2 regions of the Thauera sp. 27 genome follow, and region 2 is predicted to be linked to the other one. Evidence: predicted binding sites of a transcription regulator. Region 2 holds the regulator's gene; the other holds the start of a gene.
The links. Region 2 encodes FliA, which starts transcription of late flagellar genes. Its sites were predicted from a motif close to CTAAAGTTNNNNNNNNNNNNGCCGNTA; they were not measured.
Positions count from the first base shown of each region.

Region 1: a site for FliA is predicted at 2,751-2,777, ahead of motA (flagellar motor stator protein MotA). Genes of this name have one in related genera too.

Region 1 covers NZ_AMXB01000052.1:9,442-14,337, forward strand. The annotation lists gene B447_RS19630 (putative bifunctional diguanylate cyclase/phosphodiesterase) at 1-1,612, shown strand, start outside; gene flhD (flagellar transcriptional regulator FlhD) at 1,757-2,074, shown strand; gene flhC (flagellar transcriptional regulator FlhC) at 2,085-2,648, shown strand; gene motA (flagellar motor stator protein MotA) at 2,839-3,693, shown strand; gene motB (flagellar motor protein MotB) at 3,770-4,774, shown strand; gene B447_RS19655 (chemotaxis protein) at 4,868-4,896, shown strand, end outside.
Region 2 covers NZ_AMXB01000042.1:28,230-33,125, reverse strand. The annotation lists gene flhF (flagellar biosynthesis protein FlhF) at 59-1,558, shown strand; gene B447_RS18375 (MinD/ParA family ATP-binding protein) at 1,560-2,348, shown strand; gene B447_RS18370 (RNA polymerase sigma factor FliA) at 2,474-3,241, shown strand; gene B447_RS18365 (flagellar motor protein) at 3,288-4,028, shown strand; gene motD (flagellar motor protein MotD) at 4,042-4,875, shown strand.

The sequences.
Region 1 (4,896 bases), on a different contig from region 2:
GCGCGTCGATGAGCCGGTGGACATGGCGGCTGCGCTCGCCGCCGATGAGTGGGACCTTGTGCTGTGTGATCAGGCCATGCCGGCCTTCGATTGCCGGCGTGCCTTGCAGGTGTTGCAGCGCAGTGGAAAGGATGTGCCGTTTGTCGTGCATTCGGGGAGCATGAGTGCAGGCGAGGGCGTGGGGGTGATGTACGAAGGCGCGCGTGACTATGTGCCGAAAGGGGACTTCGCCCGTCTGCTTGCCGTCATCGAGCGTGAGCGGCAGGCGCTCTCGGACCGCAGTGCGGTCAGGCACGCGGTACGCCGGATCCGCGAGCTGAGCTTGTTCGACCACGGCAGCATGCTGCCGAACAAGGTCAATTTTCTCGCTCGCGTGGCTGACTGGATGGCGTGTCGCCGTCGTGGCGCGGGGCGGGCGGCTGCGGCCATGTTCGTCATCGATGTCGACCAGTTCATGCGCGTCAATCTGGGTTACGGCTACGGTGCCGGTTCCGAAATCCTGCTCGAGCTCGGTCGCCGCCTCGCCGCGATCGTGCCCGCGCAGGGCGTGCTCGCGCGCCTCGAGGGCGACTTGTTCGGCGTGTTCGTTCCGGGCGTCGCAGATGAGGGGCAGGCCGAGTTCACTGCGCGCTGGTTGTTGCGCGCGGTGGATCGGCCGTTCGCGTCGCCGCGGGGAGCGCTGCGACTGACGGCGAGCGTCGGGATTGTCCTGTTCGACGATGCCGCGGACCAGGCAGCGGATGTGCTCACTCAGGCCGAGCTGGCGCTCGCCGAGTGCAAGCGTGCCGGCGGTAACCAGTTGCGCATACACGCTGCAGGCATGAGTCGGTCCTCGCTCGAGGCCTTTGCCCTCGAACTGGACCTGCGGGCTGCGCTCGAGCGCGAGGAGTTCAGGCTGCACTACCAGCCGATCGTCGGCGCATCCAGTTGTCACGCGCGCGGTGCCGAAGCCTTGCTGCGCTGGCAGCATCCTGAGCACGGCTTGCTGGAGCCCGATCGCTTCGTCCCGATAGCGGACCGGACCGGACTGATCGTCGACATTGGCGGCTGGGTGCTCGCCCAGGCCTGCCTGCAGGGCGCGCGCTGGCGCAAGGAGGGGGTCGAGGGCTTCGAGATGTCGGTCAATGTGTCCGCCGTACAGTTCGCGCGTCCCGGCCTGCTCGCGCAGGTGGAGTGTGCACTTGCCCAGAGCGGGTTTCCGCCGTCCGCGCTGATCCTGGAGATTACCGAGAGCTCGCTGATGAGTGACACCGGGCACGCCGAACAATGCCTGCGGGCATTGAAGACGCTTGGTGTGCGCATCGCCATTGACGACTTCGGGACCGGTTACTCTTCGCTTGCCTACCTGCGCCGACTGCCCATCGACGTGATCAAGATCGATCGCGAGCTGATCGGCGAGGTCGATCGCGACAATGATGCTGAAGCCATCGTGCGCGCAGCACTGGCGATGGCGCATAGCCTGCGCTTGAAGGTGGTTGCCGAAGGCGTCGAGACCGCCGCGCAGGAGATTCTGCTGCAGGCCTCATGCTGTGATTCGCTTCAGGGTTTCCGCTATGGACGGCCCGCGGTGCCGGCAGCATTCAGGTTTGGCTCGCTGACGCCGGACCGGTGAGTGCGGGCTCCTTGCCTTTGCCGGTGTTGCGGCGAAGCCACGATGGGGCGTGATCGAATTGGCAAAATCGCGATTTTCAGGCTTGATGTTGCTGAGAATTTACTTTAAGTTGCAAACACTCATCCCTGAAGGGGATTGGATTTCATGGATCGACCAGACTATCAGGCCGAGATCCGCGAACTGAACCTTGCCTACCTGATGCTTGCCCAGCAGATGCTGCGCGGAGATCGGGCGACGGCCTTGTTCAGGCTCGGCATCAGCGACGCGCTGGCGGACCTGATCGAATCGATGTCGGCGGCAAAACTTGTGCGAATGGCCAGCAGCCAGATGCTGTTGCCGTGTTTTCGCTTCGACGATGCGCAACTTGCCCGACTGATGGCTGGCGAGGGGCGCGACGCCGTCAGTGCTGGTTTGCACGCAGCGATCCTCGCGGCGGGCAAGGCAGCGGAAGAGGCGGCCTGAGGAGGCCTAGATGAAGAACAAGACAGTGATCGAGGAAGCCGAGGACGTCCGGCGCGCGGTCGAGATGGTCCAGCTTGGCGCGCGCATGCAGATGCTCGAGGTCGAGACTCGTCTCAGCCGCGAAAAGCTGCTTCGGATCTACAAGGAAGTGCGCGGTGTGTCGCCGCCCAAGGGCATGCTGCCGTTCTCGACGGACTGGTTCATGACCTGGCAGCCCAATGTGCACTCGTCGCTGTTCATGGGCTTTCATCGCTTCTTCGTCGAGCGTGCCGGTGTGCGTGGGCTGGATGCCATCCTCAAGTCGTACAACCTCTACCTCGACCACATCGAGAGCTCGGCCATGGAGCCGGTGCTGAGCTTGACTCGGGCGTGGACGCTGGTGCGCTTCTTCGATGCCGACCTGCTGCAACTCAGTACCTGCACCTGCTGCGGTGGACGCTTCGTCGGCCATGCGCATGACCCGGTGCAGGGCTATGTCTGCGGCTTGTGCAACATGCCGTCGCGGGCGGGTTCTTCGCGCAAGAAGGCCACGCGCAAGGCCGTGTCCCGCACGCGAGTGGCCGTATCGGCTTGAGACCGTGCCCGCTGGCGGGCATTCCGGATATGCTTCATGGGCCGCGCTGGTAACACGCGGCCCATGTTTTTTTGGTGCATGCCTGCCTGATCGTGCGAGCCGTTCAAGTTTCGCGAGGTCGCGCCGATAAGTCGGTCACAGGTCGCGAGCCGAAGGTCGGCAGGCGTGGCCATACGCCCTGGAGTCACTGGTGTTCCTGATCATTGGATACGTTGTCGTGCTGCTGGCGTCGCTTGGGACCTATGCGATGCATGGCGACCTGCTCGCCTTGTGGGTGCCGCTCGAGTATGTCGCGATCTTCGGCCTGATGATCGGCGGCTTCATCGCCGGCAATGGCCCGAAGGCAATCAAGGCGACGCTCAAGGGCTTGCCGATGGCGCTCAAGGGGTCGCCGTACAACAAGGCGCTTTACGTCGATCTGCTTGCCCTGTTGTTCGAGATCCTGGCCAAGGTACGCAAGGAGGGCCTGATGTCGATCGAGAACGACATCGAGAACCCTGACGCCAGCCCGATCTTTTCCAAGTATCCGAGCGTGACCGCCGATCACCATGTGGTCGAATTCATGACCGACTACCTGCGCATGATGGTGGGTGGCAACCTCAATGCGTTCGAGATCGAGAACCTGATGGACATGGAGATCGAGACTCACCACCAGGAGGCGCATACGGCGCCGCACGTGGTCGCCAAGGTTGCCGACGCGGTGCCAGCCTTCGGCATCGTGGTGGCGGTTATGGGGGTGGTCAACGTGATGGGCTCGGTGGGCCAGCCCCCTGCTGTGCTGGGCAAGATGATCGGCGGTGCGCTCGTCGGTACCTTCCTGGGGATTCTCGTGTCGTACGGCTTTGTCGCACCGCTTGCCGGCCAGCTCGAGCAGAAGGTCGAGGAAGGGGGCAAGATCTACCAAGTCATCAAGGTGGTGCTGCTGGCGAGCATGAACGGCTATGCGCCGCAGGTCGCGATCGAGTTCGGTCGCAAGGTGCTTTACTCGACCGACCGCCCGGGCTTTGTCGAGCTCGAGCAGGAAATCAAGAACCGGAAGGGTTGAGTCCTATGCCTTCATCGGGTTCCGTCCCGCCTGAGTACTCACGCCGTCTTCAGGTTGGCGTGGTCTGGAGCGCGTGATGAGCGACGATACCCAGCAGCCAATCGTCGTCAAGCGCATCAAGAAGGGGGGTGGAGGCCACCATGGCGGTGCATGGAAGATCGCCTATGCGGATTTCGTGACCGCGATGATGGCTTTCTTCCTGCTGATGTGGTTGCTCGGTTCGACGGCCCAGGGAGATCTCGAGGGCATTGCCGATCACTTCCAGAACCCGCTCAAGCTGGCCATGGCCGGGGGCGAGGGGACGGGGGACAGCTCGAGCATCATCAAGGGCGGTGGCGAGGATCTGTCGCGCAAGGTCGGCCAGGTGCGGCGCGGAGACACGCCTAGCACGCGTGCGATCAACGTTGATGCCGCGCGTGCGCGCGTGAAGACGCCGGACGAGATGCGTGCCGAGGAGGCCCTCGAGGCGGCCAAGCGCCGTGAGCGTGCGCGGATGATCGATCTGAAGGGCAAGCTGGAGGCAATCATCGAGGCCAACCCATCGTTGCGCCAGTTCAAGGAACAGATCCTGCTCGACATCATTTCGGAAGGGCTCAGGATACAGCTCGTCGATGCGCAGAACCGTCCGATGTTCACGTCGGCCAGCGCCAATCTGCGTCCATATACCCGCGAGCTGCTGCGCGAGATTGCACGCGCCCTCAATGATGTCGACAACCGCATCAGCATGTCGGGGCATACCGACTCCGCGCAGTATGCGGGCGGGGAGCGCGGGTTTTCGAACTGGGAGCTGTCGGCCGATCGTGCCAATGCAGCGCGCCGAGAGCTGGTCGCCGGCGGGCTCGAGCCGGGCAAGCTGGTGCGCGTGCTCGGACTTGCCGACACCGCGCACTTGAACCCGGATGATCCCCTGGACCCGGCCAACCGTCGCATCAGCATCGTCGTCCTGAACAAGGCAGCGGAGGAGGCGATGCGGGCGCCTGGGCGGCAGATCGAGGTCGAGGGGGCGGGTGCGCCCGGTGCTCGCGAGCCGGATGGAGGGGACGCTGTCGTCAGTGATATCTTTGGCGCGCCGCTGCGTTGATGCACTAACCTAAAGTTAATCGAGCTGTAGCCGATACATCTTTCAAGGCAGCCGGCGCGGCGGCCTAAACCCAACCGGAAAGCGGAACAAGACATGTCCGAACTGCTCAAGAATATCGACGC
Region 2 (4,896 bases):
GGGTGTGGCGATAATTCCCATCAAGCAGTGGTCGACATCGACCGCCGGGAGAACCGCCATGAACGTCAAACGCTACTTTGCCCCTACCGCCCGTGAAGCCCTTCGCGCTCTGAAGGAGGCGCTCGGTCCCGATGCGATCGTGCTGTCGAACCGTGCGGTCGACGGCGGCGTCGAGATTCTTGCCCTGCCCGGCGACGCCGTCGGGGCGCTGCAGGCAGCCAACCGCGCCACGATGGGTGCGCGCAGCGGTGGCCAGGGCAGGGTGGCGGACGAGTCTGCGTCCGGTTCCCGCCCCCAGGCCGAGGCCGTTCAGCGTGCGCCCGCCGCCTTGGCCGATGAAGGCGATTTCCAGGTCAGTCTGTCTGCCCTGGCGGCGAGCGCAGCGCGCTCGGCGGCGCGCGGCGGACAGCGTGTGGAGCCGAGCGCGGAGAGCGCCGGCCCGGTGGTGCGCCCGTTCAACCCGCCGCGGATCGAGACCGCCGATTACGCCATGCGTGGCCGCGAAGCCGTGCTGCGGTCGGCATCGGCGCGCGGTCGCAGCGATCAGGCGAGTGCGCCGGCGGTCACCCGTGCGGCGGCGCAGGGCGACGAGTTTGGTGGCGCACGTGTGCGCGAATTGCAGGAGACCAACGCCCGGCTGATGTCCGAACTGGCCGGCATTCGCGGCATGATCGAGCGTCAGCTGGCCGGATTCGCCTGGGGTGAGACCCGGCGCCACGCGCCTGCGCGCGCAGCGATGCTGGGCGAGCTGCTCGAGGCGGGGTTCTCGGCGGCCATCGCGCGCAAGCTGGTCGAGGCCGTTCCCGAGGATGCGAGCCGCACCGAAGCGCGCGAGGCCGTGGGCAGCATGCTCGACCGCATGATGCGCGCGCGCTCGTCCGACGAGGATCTGCTCGATCGCGGCGGCGTGTATGCCCTGGTGGGGCCGACCGGGGTGGGCAAGACCACGACCACCGCCAAGCTGGCGGCGCGCTGCGTGGTGCGCCATGGCGCCGGCAAGCTGGCCCTGATCACCACCGACGGCTACCGCATCGGCGCCCAGGAGCAACTCCGCATCTATGGCCGCATCCTGGGGGTGCCGGTGTATTCGGTGCGTGATGGTGCCGACCTGCGCCAGACCCTGGCGGGTCTGCGCAACAAGCACATGGTGCTGATCGATACGATGGGCATGAGCCAGCGCGATCGCCTGGTCGGCGAGCAGGCGGCGATGCTGTCGGCGGCCGGAGACGTGCGCCGTCTGCTGCTGCTCAACGCCACCGCGCGCGGGGATACGCTCGACGACGTCGTCCGCGCCTACGCCGGCAACGACCTCGCCGGCTGCATCTTCACCAAGGTTGATGAGTCCGCTGCGCTGGCGCCGGCGCTCGACGTGGCCGTGCGTCATGAGCTCGACATCCGCTATCTGACCAATGGTCAGCGTGTGCCCGAAGATCTGCACCTGCCCAATCGCGCCTACTTGCTGCACCGCGCGCTGCGCGAGCATGCGGGCGAGTCGCCGTGGCGCCTCGATGGCGACGAGGCGGGCATGCTGCTCGCCGCAGCCGGCATGGGAGCCTGACATGATCGACGGACGCGAAGACCAGGCGGCAGGCCTCAGGCGCCTGTTCCGCCGCGCGCCGCCGGTAGTGGTGGCGCTGTATGCGTGTGGCCGGCAGCGCAGCCACACGGCCGTGCTCGCCGCGCATCGGCTGGCCGGCCGCGCCGAGCGCGTGCTGATTCTGGACGAGGCCCAGGGCCAGGACGCCCTGGGCGGCGTGCTGGGTACGGGCGAGGGTACGGACCTGCTGCAGGTCCTGGACGGACGTACGACCCTTGCCGCGGTGGTGCAGCCGGTGCCCGGTTTGGTGGGGCGGGTGCCCGTGGCGGCGGCCGCACTGGCCTTGCCGCTGCTCGACGATGCACGCCGTGCCTGCCTGGTCGAGGCGCTTCGCTTGCTGCACCGCCATGCGGGCTTCGTCCTCGTGCATGGCGCGGGCGAGGCGGCAGCACAGCCGTCGCCCTTCGTCAATGCGGCGCCATGCCGGCTGGTGGTGGCAGAGGCCTGCGCGAGCGGTGCGACCGAGGCTTATCGGGTGATCAAGGGTCTGGCTTCGGCAGGTGCAGGTTCGGTGCATGTTGCCGTCAGCCGGGCGCGCGACCGCAGCGATGCGCAAGCCTTCTTCGCCACGCTCGAAGCACTCGTGCGCCGACATGTCGGTGTGCCGCTGGCCTGGCTCGGCGAGGTCGAACGCGATGACATCGCCAATGGTCTGCGCCAGCCGCTGCAGTGGAATTCGCGCGACGCAGGCGCTGCATTCATGCGTCGTATCAATGCCATGGCACGCGCACCACGTGTGATGCGTGCCTGAGTCCCGTCATGGCCTTCAATATTCCCGCTGGTAATCCCGCCCCCGCTGCGGGAAAATCACCGCCTCCGGTTAGCGGAGCCAGCGCGGGCAGGGGCTCGCGTCGTCCCAAGATACAGGTTGAATGGATGTACGACGCCAACGGCAACCTCGACAAGAGCAGCCTCATCGAAGCGTATGCGCCGCTCGTCAAGCGCATCGCCTTCCAGCTCATGTCCCGGCTACCGGCCAGCGTGGATGTGGATGACCTCATCCAAAACGGCCTCATGGGGCTGCTCGATGCGCTCGGCCGCTATGAAGAAGGCCTCGGTGCCCAGTTCGAGACCTATGCGGTGCAGCGTATCCGCGGCGCCATGCTCGACGGCTTGCGCGAGAACGACTGGCTGCCGCGCAGTTTGCGCCGCGACATGCGGCGTATCGAGGCGGCGATCCATGCGCTCGAGCAGCAGTTCGGCCGCCAGCCTTCGGAGACGGAGCTTGCCGAGTCGCTCGGGGTCTCGCTCGACGAATACCAGCGCATGCTGCAGGAGGCACGCGGCCACCAGCTCGTCTATCTCGAGGACTTCAACCGCGACGAGGACGACGATTTCCTCGAGCGTCACCTGGCCGCCACGGACAGCAATCCGCTCGACCTGCTCGAGGACAGCGAGATGCGCGAACGCCTGGTCAACGCGATCTGCGCGTTGCCCGAGCGCGAGCAGATGGTGATGGCCCTGTATTATGACGAAGAGCTCAATCTGCGCGAGATCGGTGCGGTTCTCGGCGTGACCGAGTCGCGGGTCTGCCAGTTGCACGGCCAGGCCGTGGCGCGCCTGCGTGCGGGGCTCTTCGAAGGCAGCTCCACGCTGCCACCACAACGCCGACGCGGGCGACCGCCCAAGAAGGCGGCCAACTGAACACAAGCCCTGACAAGGATGCGTGTGCGTATCTTGACGCCTCATCATGGATAAGATCAGCCTCGTCGGCCTGACGCTCGGCATTGCGGCCATCGTGATCGGCCAGGTGCTAGAGGGCGGGCATATCTCCTCGCTGGTGCAGCCCACGGCCTTCCTGATCGTGATCGGCGGCACGCTGGGTGCGGTGATGCTGCAGAGCCCGCTGCGCAGTTTCGTCGAAGGCATGCGCATGGCGCGCTGGGTGTTCGTTCCGCCGGCGATGAGCGCCCAGGCGGTCATCGAGCAGGTCGAGAACTGGAGCCATGTTGCGCGCAAGGAGGGGCTGCTGACGCTCGAGAACCAGATCGAGAGGCTGTCCGACCCCTTCATGCGCAAGGGGCTGCAGCTGCTCGTCGACGGTGTCGAGCCCAACCGTCTGCGCGAGATACTGGAAGTCGAGGTCGGCGTCTGGGAAGGGCAGCTGCGCCAATCCGCGCGGGTGTGGGAAGCGGCCGGCGGTTACGCCCCCACCATTGGCATCCTGGGCGCAGTCATGGGCCTGATCCACGTGATGGAGAACCTTTCCGATCCGTCGCGGCTCGGCGCCGGCATTGCCGTGGCCTTCGTCGCGACGATCTATGGCGTCGGCTTCGCGAACCTGGTGTTCCTGCCGATTGCGAAGAAGCTCGTGGCCCATATCATCACCCTCACGACCCAGCGCGAGATGTTCATCGATGGGCTGGTCGGCATTGCCAACGGCGACAATCCACGCATCATCGCCAGCCGCATGCAGGGCTACGTCGTCTGAGGGCGGGGCGGCCATGCGGCGCAGGCGCAAGCTCGACGAAGAACATGACAACCACGAGCGCTGGCTGGTCTCCTATGCCGACTTCATCACGCTGCTGTTTGCCTTCTTCGTGGTGATGTATTCGCTGTCCTCGATCAACGAGGGCAAGTATCGTGTGCTGTCCGATTCGCTCGTCCAGGCGTTTCGCAACGTCACCGTCAACGACAGCAGCGAGCAGATCGCGCTGCCCCAGGTCACCGTGGTGCCACCCCGACCGGTCACTGCGCAGGCCGTCCCGGCCGTCGATCCGCAGGCCGAGGTCCGGCGCCGGGAGATGGCGCAGCGCATGCGCAACATGGCGGACGACATCCGGCGCGTGCTCAACCCGTTGACGCAGGCCGGCCAGGTCAACGTCACCGAAGGGGCATTCGGCGTCAGCGTCGAGATCAACGCCAGCCTGTTGTTCGCACCCGGCGATGCAGCGCTCGGCACGCAGGCGGTCAATGCGCTGCGGGCCGTTGCCCAGGTGCTGGCGCCGGCGGGGTTTCCGATCACCGTCGAGGGCCATACCGATGCGGTGCCGATCAGTACGTTCCGCTTTCCGTCCAACTGGGAGCTTTCGGCGGTGCGTGCATCCACGGTGGCGCGGCTCTTCATCGACAGTGGCGTGCAGCCCGATCGCTTGACGGTGGCGGGCTACGCGGACCAGCGCCCTGTCGCCGGCAACAGCACGGAAGAAGAGCGTGGCCGCAATCGGCGGGTGACGATCCTGATCGAGTCGCGGACGGCCGACGTCGCCCCCGATCCGCGGCCGGCCAGCATCCCTGCGGGCGATCCGATTCGCTCGATCCTGCCCGACGGATTCTGAGCCGCCGGGCAACGCCGCACG